DNA from 2 places in the Halomonas sp. 18071143 genome. Region 1 is predicted to be linked to the other one. Evidence: predicted binding sites of a transcription regulator. Region 1 holds the regulator's gene; the other holds the start of a gene.
The links. Region 1 encodes FNR, which switches genes on or off when oxygen is low (the NO sensors DNR and NnrR bind a similar motif). Its sites were predicted from a motif close to TTGATNTANATCAA; they were not measured.

Region 1 (4,992 bases):
GGCCTGGAGTCTGGCCACGGCCGACCCGCAGCAGGGCGCGTTGCTGATGGGTGCCTTCGGACTGGGCACCCTGCCAGCCCTGCTGGCCACCGGCCTGGCGGCTCGCCAGATGGGCCAGCTCATTCGCCACCCCGCCACGCGTACCGTGGCCGCCTTGACCATCATCGGCTTTGCCCTGTGGCAACTGTGGTCGCTGCTGCCGACGGCCCTCCACCCATAGCTTGATATAGCTCAACGCTTTGCCCGCTTCGATGCCTTAGCATGCAGGCATATGTCGGCCGGTGGCCCACCACCTGGCTACTTTGCCCTGTTACCACGGAGCGTCTCTTCATGCCCCTTGCCTCTGCTGCCACCGTACCTCCTCACCTCGCAGCGGCCGAGACCCCTGCCTGGGACGAGGCCCTGCTGCGCCGTTACGACACCAGCGGCCCACGCTATACGTCCTACCCTACGGCACTCTCCTTTGACGCAGACATCGGTGCCGACGACGTCACTGAAGCCCTGGCGCGCAGCAATGCCAGCCAACGGCCGCTCTCCCTGTACGTGCACGTGCCCTTTTGCCGCAAGATCTGCTTTTACTGCGCCTGCAACAAGATCGCCACCAAGAACACCCAGCTGGCCGAACCCTACCTATCGCGCCTCGATCGTGAAATGGTGCTGACCTCGCGCCATCTGGATACTCGGCGGCCCGTGCAGCAGCTGCACTGGGGCGGTGGCACCCCAACGTTCCTGACCCTGGCGCAAATGAGCGACCTGGTAGACAGGTTGGACGCGAGGTTTGGGCTCTCCAACGCTCCTGACCGCGATTACGCCATCGAGATCGACCCCCGTGAAGCAGATGTCTTTACCCTGCGCCACCTGCAGTCGCTGGGTTTCAATCGCCTCAGCCTGGGCGTCCAGGACCTGAACCCTAGGGTACAGGCGGCCATCAACCGCGTGCAGCCCAAGGTCATGACCGAAACCCTGATGGACGAAGCACATCGGCTGGGCTTTCGCTCCCTCAATCTGGATCTGATTTACGGGCTACCGTTTCAGACCGAGCAGAGCTTTGCCGACACGCTTGGCCAGGTCATCGACCTCAACCCGGCCCGCTTGTCGGTGTTCAATTACGCCCACATGCCCAGCCGCTTTGCCCCCCAGCGGCGCATCAGCGAGACAGACCTGCCCAGCGCCGACGAGAAGCTGGCGATCCTGCGCACCACCATCGAGATGCTCACTCAGGCAGGCTATGTGCATATCGGCATGGACCACTTTGCCCGCCCGGACGACAGCCTCGCCCAGGCCCAGCGCCAAGGCACTCTGCAGCGTAACTTCCAGGGCTACTCCAGCCACGCCCAGTGCGACCTGATTGGCTTGGGCGTTTCGGCCATTTCCCGTATCGATGATCTGTATGCCCAGAACCCCACCCAGCTGGCCGCGTATGAAGCGGCATTGGATGAAGGTCGGCTGGCAACCGTCAAAGGAGTACGTTTAAATAAGGACGACCTAATGCGGAGAGACGTCATCGAGCGCCTGATGTGCGATATGGAAATTGACCTGGCCAGCGTTGGCCAACGTTGGCACATCGACGCGCCTGCCTACTTCGCCAGCACGCTGGAGCGCCTGCAGCCCGCCGAGCGGGATGGCCTGCTGCAGCGCGAAGGGAACCGCCTGCGGGCGACGCCGACCGGGCGGCTGCTGATTCGCCACTTGGCCATGGCGTTCGATGCGCGCCTGCCGGGGCAACCCTCCCAGCGTTACTCGAAGATCGTATAAACGGCACCTTGAGACATCCACCCCCTGACCCTATGATGGCTAATGAAAAGGGAGAACAACATGCCATATCCTGCCAGCCAACGACGTTCACTGCTGCAAGAGGCGCGCTGCCAGACCTGCAGCCTCAGCTCGCTGTGCCTACCGCTCGCCCTGGAGCTGGAGGATATGAGCCAGTTCGACGCCATCATCCGCCGCCGCGCACCGCTCAAGAAGGGCGAACCGCTGTTTCGCCAGGGCGATGCGTTCACCAGCGTCTATGCGGTACGTTCCGGCAGCCTGAAACAGGTGACCAGCGAAGGCAACGGCAACGATCAGTTGACCAACTTCTATCTGCCCAGCGAGCTGGTGGGGTTGGATGGTATCGATGAAGAGCAGTATCCCGGCAGCGTGATCGCCCTGGAAACCACCACGGTGTGCGAGATTCCTTTCGACCGCCTGGACACACTATCGGAAGAGCTCCCGGAGCTGCGCGGCCAGCTTTACCGCAGCATGAGCAAAGAGCTGCGTGATGATCGGCGCATGATGCGCCTGCTATCGCGCAAGACCGCCGACCAGCGGCTGGCCAGCTTCCTGATTACCCTCTCTGATCGCTTCCGGCGACGCGGCTACTCGCCCTACAGCTTCCGGCTCTCCATGTCTCGCGCCGACATGGGGAACTACCTGGGGCTGGCCGTCGAAACCGTCAGCCGTATCCTGAGCCGCTTTCAGCAACAGAACGTGGTGGCCGTCTCGGGCCGAGAGGTCAATATTCTCGACCTGCAGCGGCTCATCACCCTGGCCGAAGAAGAGGAGCAGGCGATCAGCTCACGTTGAACGCCTGAATGCGCCCTTCCATCAGCGCCGCCTGTTTGGCTTCCAGCCCGACGAAGTCGAACAGCGCCCGGTCGGCCAACTGGGAAGGCGCTACATTGGTGACGGCCTTGAACATGCTCTCCAGCCGCCCCGGGTGCTTCTTGTCCCATTCGGCCAGCATGTCCTTGACGATCTGACGCTGCATATTGGGCTGCGACCCGCACAGGTTGCAGGGAATGATCGGAAACTCCATCAGCCGTGAGAATTCGGCAATGTCCGCCTCCTTGCAGTAGGCCAAGGGGCGGATCACGATGTTCTTGCCGTCGTCGGACAGCAGCTTGGGCGGCATGGCCTTCAGGGTTCCGCCAAAGAACATGTTGAGAAACAGCGTCTCGAGGATATCTTCCCGGTGGTGGCCCAGGGCAATCTTGTTGGCGCCGATCTCCTCGGCAAACCCGTAGAGCGACCCGCGACGCAGTCGCGAGCAGAGCGCGCAGGTGGTCTTGCCTTCCGGGGTTTTCTCCTTCACCACCGAATAGGTATCCCGCTCCAGAATGTGGTACTCCACACCCAGCTGATCCAGGTAACGGGGCAGCACGTGCTCGGGAAAGCCCGGCTGTTTCTGGTCGAGGTTGACCGCCACCAGGGAAAAGTTGACCGGCGCATTGCGCTGCAGATTGCGCAGGATTTCCAGCATGGTGTAGCTGTCCTTGCCACCCGACAGGCATACCATGACCCGATCACCCTCATCGATCATGTTGTAATCGATGATGGCGTTGCCCACTTCACGACGAAGACGCTTCTGCAACTTGTTGAATTCGCGCTTCTGTTTGGCATCCTGAAGTTCAGGCTGCTGTTCAGACGCCGCATTGGTGGCACGCGTCGCCGAGGAGGGGTCGAAAAAGTCAGGTGATAACATGGTCGTTGTACTGCCGATGGGTGAAGGAGCAGCGGCTATTCTACAAGACTCGCAGGCGCGACCCAATACAAACCCATCGTCGACCTCTGGCCAGCGCGTCGGCTCACACCGTGAAAAGGCGTTCACTCTGCAAGCGCTGATAGAGCAGCGCCGCCGCCGTGGCCTCGCTTTGTACCGAGGGCCAGGCCAGCGGCAGAGACCAGCATGACAGCGCTTCGTTGATGCTCGGGCCGACCTCTGCCTGGGGATGCAAGCGGCGTAGCTGACGAGCGTGCAGCCTGGCCAGATCGACCTGAGCATTGGGTAGCCCAAACCCCAGCGTGGCTTTGAACATCCGGCCAAGCGGCGCCAGCAGGGCATCCAACTGCCACCCCACCACGGGCCGGTTACCGATGAACCCCGCCAGCACTTCGATCCGAGTTCCCGAGTCAACTGACGAAGCAGGTGCATCGTCTCGCTCCTGACGATGAGGCATGTGTTCGCCTTTCATGGTCAGCGTGTCGCTCCAGGCATGGCTGGTCAACACCCGGCGCGGCGTCAATACGACAGCGGCCACGCGCAGCTCGCCCGGGCGAGCCTGGCTTTCACGACACGCCAACGCCACTGCTTCTTCGCCCATATAAGGCTGGAACAGCCAGCCATGCGGCGTGTCCGCGAACCGCCGTCGATCGCTTTCACGCTGCACCAGGGTTCTCAGTGAGCCGCTCAAGAGACCCACGTGCCTATCCAATAGCCGCATTCCACTCACGAATACTCCAGATGATAACGATGGGACAGCCGCTGCTTGAAGTCCTTGACGATGTGCAGCGCTTCGCGTAGTAGGTCACGCTCCAGCGATGAAAGCTCCTGGACCACGACTCGGTTGGTGCGTTTGCCGGTATCGGCATCGCGGGCGCCCGCGCTTTTCAGCTCCTGCAACTGCTGCTTCAGACGCAGCTCGGTAAACAGCGCCAGCGCCTCACCCAGGTCGTCGGCAAAGCGGCGGTCCAGACGGCCATCGGCGGCCAGCGCATCGAGCCGATCCAGCGTAGAGGTCGCCTTGATGCGCCGCTCCAGCGCCATGGTGCGCACCCCATGAACAATCGGAAAAATGCCGCCTTTCTTGATATCGATGCCGTGCTGGGGCTTTTTCAGCGAACCAAACAGCGTCAACGGCGTCGAGAAACGCAGCGCTGCGCGGGCGAAATAGGAGAGCAGCAGCTCATCATGGGAACAGCGCGCAAACAGCGCCTCACGCACACGGTCCAGCAGCGCGGGGTTGCCCGCGACGCCGTGGGCATCCAGCAAAATGGCCAGCTTCATCAGACTGTCGCCATCCCGGGCCGACACCCACCTGGCGATGTTCGACTCCCACGTCGACACCGTTCCCACCCACTCAGGGTTACACACCATGATGTTGCCAGGGCATGGCGGGTAGCCCAGCTGCACCAGCGTCTCTGACAGGGCGTTCATGCACTCGGCCACGTCCGGCCACTGGCAATCGTCAGCCAGGATCAACCCGTTGTCCTGATCGGTTTTGAGAATCT
Region 2 (4,992 bases), 390 kb from region 1:
GGTCGACCACCACCTCACCGATACCGGCGCTAGGGTTGCCGGTGGTGTCCAGAAAGGTAAACGTGTTGCCCAGCGGGTAGCCCGCCAACGCCAGCATACGGCCCAGTTGCCCGGCACCCAGTACGCCAATGTGTTTTACGCGATTGCTATGCACGCTCATGATGGGCTTCCTATTGTGCCGATTCGCTGGCCGCAGGCGCATCCGGGCGGGGGTCCGGGTTATCCAGCACCAGCTGCGTTTGCTCTGCTCGGAAGGCCTCGACGGCCTGACGCACGGCGCTGTCCTGCAAGCCGACGATTTGCGCCGCCAGCAGCCCCGCATTGGTGGCCCCGGCTTTACCGATGGCCAGCGTGCCCACGGCAATGCCACCCGGCATTTGTGCAATGGAGAGCAGCGAATCCAGCCCCTTCAAGGCCTTGGACTCTACCGGCACACCCAGCACCGGCAGCGCCGTTTGCGAGGCCACCATGCCCGGCAGGTGCGCCGCGCCACCAGCGCCCGCCACGATGACCTGAAGGCCACGTTCCGCTGCGCTTTTCGCATAGTCGAACAGCAGGTCCGGCGTGCGGTGTGCCGAGACCACGCGGGTTTCGTAGGCAACACCCAACCGCTCTAACATCGCCACCGCATGCTCCATGACCGGCCAATCAGATTTTGACCCCATGATCACGCCCACTTTAGGTGCGCTGTTCGACATGCAAAAACTCCTCGGCCAACGGCCTCGTTAAGCAAAAAAGCAGTGAAAAAAGCCGCACACAGTGCGCAACTCACTCAAAAATAGGAAGGCGCGTAGTTTACCAGAGCCGTGGGCGTTTGCGGGCGTTTGCGTGGTCGTGAAATTTTCATCAAATTAGGCATTGAAAACAGCGCGACTTGGCGGCATTGTGTGATTGTCATTTCAGACTGATGGAGTCACATGAGTACGGCATACTCAACCGCTTACGCAGAAACGCTGGATCCTCCGCGAAGCAGCCCTGACCTCGACGTCAGGGATTTAGAAAAACGTATGCGCCTAATGCGTATTATTACCCGTCTGATTGCTATTTCAGACCTAGGAAGTCGTGATATCGCCCGCCGGGCGGGTCTTCCAGTGCAAAAGGTCAGCGACCTGCTCGCCGGAAGGCTCGAGCACCTCAACATTGATGAACTCAATGTACTGCGTCGCACCTTAGAGCTGGAGGTGCCATAGCAACAGCGACTACATCAGAATCTACTCCCTTTTTCGATACAGGCTGGCCCATTGGGTCAGCCTGTTTTTATTTGTCACGCTTAATAGGGCGTCTTTCATGAAAACAAGTAACTATTCAGGTGGTTGCGGATAGCCTGTCGACAACCACCTGATTTTTCTGGCATAGTGTGCCTAATCCTTCGGCATATCTATGCGGTGACATGACCATCAGCGATATCAACGTCGACGAGGCCCTGGAGCGGGTCCGACAGCAGCTCAAGGAAGACCAGACGGTCTCTCCGTCGCTGCGTGCGGCCATCGATGTGCTGATGTTGCTGGTCAAGCTCATGGCCGATCGCCTGGCCACCAGTAGCCGCAACAGCAGCAAGCCACCGTCCCAGGATCCCAATCGCCAGCGCCGCTCGCGCGCCAAAGGCGAGCGGCGCCCCGGCGGACAGCCAGGGCATGAGGGTAAGACGTTGGCGCCGGTGACGGACCCCGACGAGGTGGTCAAGCTCCGTGTCGATCGTCGGCAACTCCCAAGGGGCGTTCTTACCGCCCGGTCGGCGTCGAAACGCGCCAAGTGCAGGACATCGTAATCCGGCCGTGGTCACCGAATATCAGGCTGAGGTCCTCGAAGATGATCAGGGCAACGCTACGTGGCGCCATTCCCCGAGGGCGTGACTCGCCCCATCCAGTATGGCCCTCGCCTCAAGGCGCATGTCGTCTATCTCTCCCAGTATCAGCTGTTGCCCTATGCGCGTATCCGCGAGTTGCTCACCTCGCAGTGCGGCCTGTCGCTGAGCACCGGCACCCTGTTCGCCTTCAACCAGGAGGCCTACCAGCGGGCCGAGGCGTTCGCCGAGTGGGTGATCCCGGCGCTACGTGAAGCAGCCACCGTCCATGCCGATGAAACCGGAATGCAGGTCGGTGGCAAACGCTACTGGCTACACAGCGCCTCCAACGAGGCCCTGACCTGGTTGGCCCCGCACCCCAAGCGCGGCCAGGAAGCGATGGACGCCATCGGCGTATTGCCCTTCGTGCGTGGCGTGCTGGTGCATGATCACTGGAAGCCCTACTACCGCTATCCGGATTGCCGGCACGCGCTCTGTAATGCGCACCACCTTCGGGAGCTGACAGCGGCCTGGGAGAACGATGGCCAGGCATGGGCCAAGGCCTTGCATGACCTGTTGTTGGAGATGCATCGCGCCGTGGAGGTGGCCGACGGCTGCCTCTCGGCCGATGAGACCCGAGCCTGGCGGCAGCGCTATCGAGATTGCCTGGCGAAAGGGGACGCCGAGAGCCCCCCGCCGGTGAAACCGCCACCTGGAACGCGAGGCCGGGCCAAGCGCACCAAGTCGCGCAACCTCCTGGAACGCCTCCAGGCGTACGAGGACGACGTGTTGCGCTTCCTCGACGACCCTGCCGCTCCCTTCACCAACAACCAGGGGGAACGCGATCTGCGAATGACCAAGGTCCAGCAGAAAATCTCGGGCTGTTTCCGCTCCTGGGAGGGGGCGGAGATCTTCTGCCGGATGCGCAGCTTCCTCTCGACCGCCGTCAAGCAAGGGGTGGCGGCGCATACCGCACTGGAGCAACTGTTTGCGGGTGATGTGCCATCCTTCATGCAGCCTACAGCCACGGATCAGGCGGCGTGAGCTAAACAGTTACGAAAACAATTAGTTAGCGTTTTAAGATTAAGGGAGCATTAAGAAAAGCGCGCTAACTCATTGACGAGAATCAACTTTCCCCTTCAACGTAAGGCGTAATCTTAGCGTACCCCGACCATTCGCCCCTGCGAATGACGTTTTACCCGCTAAGGAGGCGATATGGACGCCATACGCCGCTCGCTACTCGGCCAGCTGGCCCGCTTAAGCGCAGGCGCTGCACTGGTACCCTTTTCTAGCCTTGCCCAAGCAGGCATTAATCAACAGCCTGCCCGGCGCGAAGGTGATCCCACAAAGCGCTACGGCATGTTGATTGATCTTCGCCAGTGCATCGGCTGCCAGGCTTGTACGGTGTCGTGCCATATTGAGAACGCCGCCCCGCTTGGCCAGTTTCGCACCACGGTCTCCCAGTACGAAGTGCAGCATCAGGAGAGCGGTGAGCTGGCTACTTTTATGCTGCCACGCCTGTGTAACCACTGCGAAAATCCGCCATGCGTACCCGTTTGCCCCGTTGAAGCTACCTACCAACAGCAGGATGGCATCGTGGTGGTTGATAGCGACCGCTGCGTGGGCTGCGCTTACTGCGTTAACGCCTGCCCCTATGACGCACGCTTTATTAACGAGCGCACCCAAACCGCCGACAAATGCACGTTCTGCGCGCACCGTTTAGAGGCAGGGCTACTGCCTGCGTGTGTTGAAAGCTGTGTTGGAGGTGCGCGGATTATTGGTGATATGCGCAATCCTGACAGCCAAATCAGCCGCATGATTCAAGAGCACCGTGATGCACTGATGGTACTTCAGCCAGAAAAAAACACGCTTCCCCAAGTGTTCTACCTCGGCATGGATGAACGCTTCACTACACGCCCCGTGGCGGAACCCGTGGCGCTTGAAGTGTTTGATCCCCACGGCCAGGAGATGGGCTATGAATTCCACCATTGAACTGCTCGCCCCGCGTTATGACATTGCCTGGTACCCCTGGGCAGTACAGTACTTTTTCATGATCGCCGTCTCCTACGCGAGTCTCTGGCTAGCAGCGCCTGCGTTAATTTTCGGCAAACGAGCATGGCTGCCCACCGCACGCCTTGCACTCCTCGCTTGCGTCAGCACCACGTTGGTAGCGCCCGTTGCACTACTTGCGGACCTGCACCAACCGCTGCGTTTTTGGCATTTTTACGCGTACGCCAACACCCGCTCGTGGATGTCTATTGGCAGCGTGGTTCTGCCGCTCTATCTCGTCAGCGTACTGGGCCTTGCCTGGCTGGCTTGGCGCCCGGCGCTCCAGGCCCGGCGCAATGCGCCAGGGCTGAGCGGATGGATGGCTAAATGGCTAAGTCTGGGCGATAGCGCCACTCCCAGGGCGCTGGTGGCCATCGTGGGACTAGCCGCACTACTGCTTTCCAGCGGCATTATGCTTTATACCGGCGCGGAGCTTGCCATTGTGAAAGCACGCCCGCTATGGAACACCGTATGGCTTCCGCCCATGCTGGTCGCGACAGGCTTCATCGCGGCAGCAGGGCTAGTGCTGGTACTCAACCGGGTAAGCGGAGTGTGTTCGCACGCCACCGTTCGGCAAATGCTGTATGTCCTACTTGCCTTCTGTGCCGTGGCGGGTTTAATCGCGGCTAGCTGGTTCCTGGATGGTATTAACGCCAACGTTGGCTCGGTCGCAGCAGCGCTGGAGTCTGTTCGTCACAGCCCTTCCTGGCGCAGCACCGCGCTGTGGGGCGGTATTACTGGCATAACGCTCTTTATAGCGGTGGCGTGGTTAGTCTCGCGCCCTGCCCAACGCCAACCCGCATTGTTTGCCTGGGCTTGGCTACTCGGCCTGGTAGCTATTCATATGGGCTGGATGTTCCGCTGGGTGGTGCTGATGGATGTGCAGCACGTCGCCCGTAATAGTGCTGGTTTCCACCACTATGGCATTCCCGCTGGCTCTTCCGGCATCTTAGGCATCGTCGGTACCTTTGGGCTTTGGCTGGCCGCTATCTTACTGATTGAGCTATTTATTCCATGGCGGCAAGCCCAGCAAGGTGGCGTTAAACCGCCGCCCTCTTTCGATACCAATACATCCAGTGACTCGCTTAACGCCGAACAAGGAGCGCCTAACCATGGCTAAGTCTGCTCAAGACCCCTCACGCCGCCGGTTTCTTAAAGGC

Region 2: dsrO (sulfate reduction electron transfer complex DsrMKJOP subunit DsrO) is a predicted target of FNR. The motif match lies at 2,900-2,913, and genes of this name have one in related genera.

The regions. Positions count from the first base shown of each region.
Region 1 covers NZ_CP078120.1:680,942-685,933, reverse strand. Annotated here, with positions in the region: gene KVY02_RS03315 (sulfite exporter TauE/SafE family protein) at 1-220, shown strand, start outside; gene hemN (oxygen-independent coproporphyrinogen III oxidase) at 331-1,755, shown strand; gene fnr (fumarate/nitrate reduction transcriptional regulator Fnr) at 1,816-2,568, shown strand; gene ttcA (tRNA 2-thiocytidine(32) synthetase TtcA) at 2,555-3,466, opposite strand; gene KVY02_RS03295 (DNA polymerase III subunit epsilon) at 3,570-4,184, opposite strand; gene KVY02_RS03290 (DUF294 nucleotidyltransferase-like domain-containing protein) at 4,211-4,992, opposite strand, start outside.
Region 2 covers NZ_CP078120.1:1,071,574-1,076,565, reverse strand. Annotated here, with positions in the region: gene KVY02_RS05140 (5-(carboxyamino)imidazole ribonucleotide synthase) at 1-160, opposite strand, end outside; gene purE (5-(carboxyamino)imidazole ribonucleotide mutase) at 171-698, opposite strand; gene KVY02_RS05130 (XRE family transcriptional regulator) at 918-1,190, shown strand; partial or broken gene KVY02_RS05125 (IS66 family transposase) at 1,391-2,827, shown strand; gene dsrO (sulfate reduction electron transfer complex DsrMKJOP subunit DsrO) at 2,999-3,775, shown strand; gene nrfD (NrfD/PsrC family molybdoenzyme membrane anchor subunit) at 3,759-4,952, shown strand; gene KVY02_RS05110 (molybdopterin dinucleotide binding domain-containing protein) at 4,945-4,992, shown strand, end outside.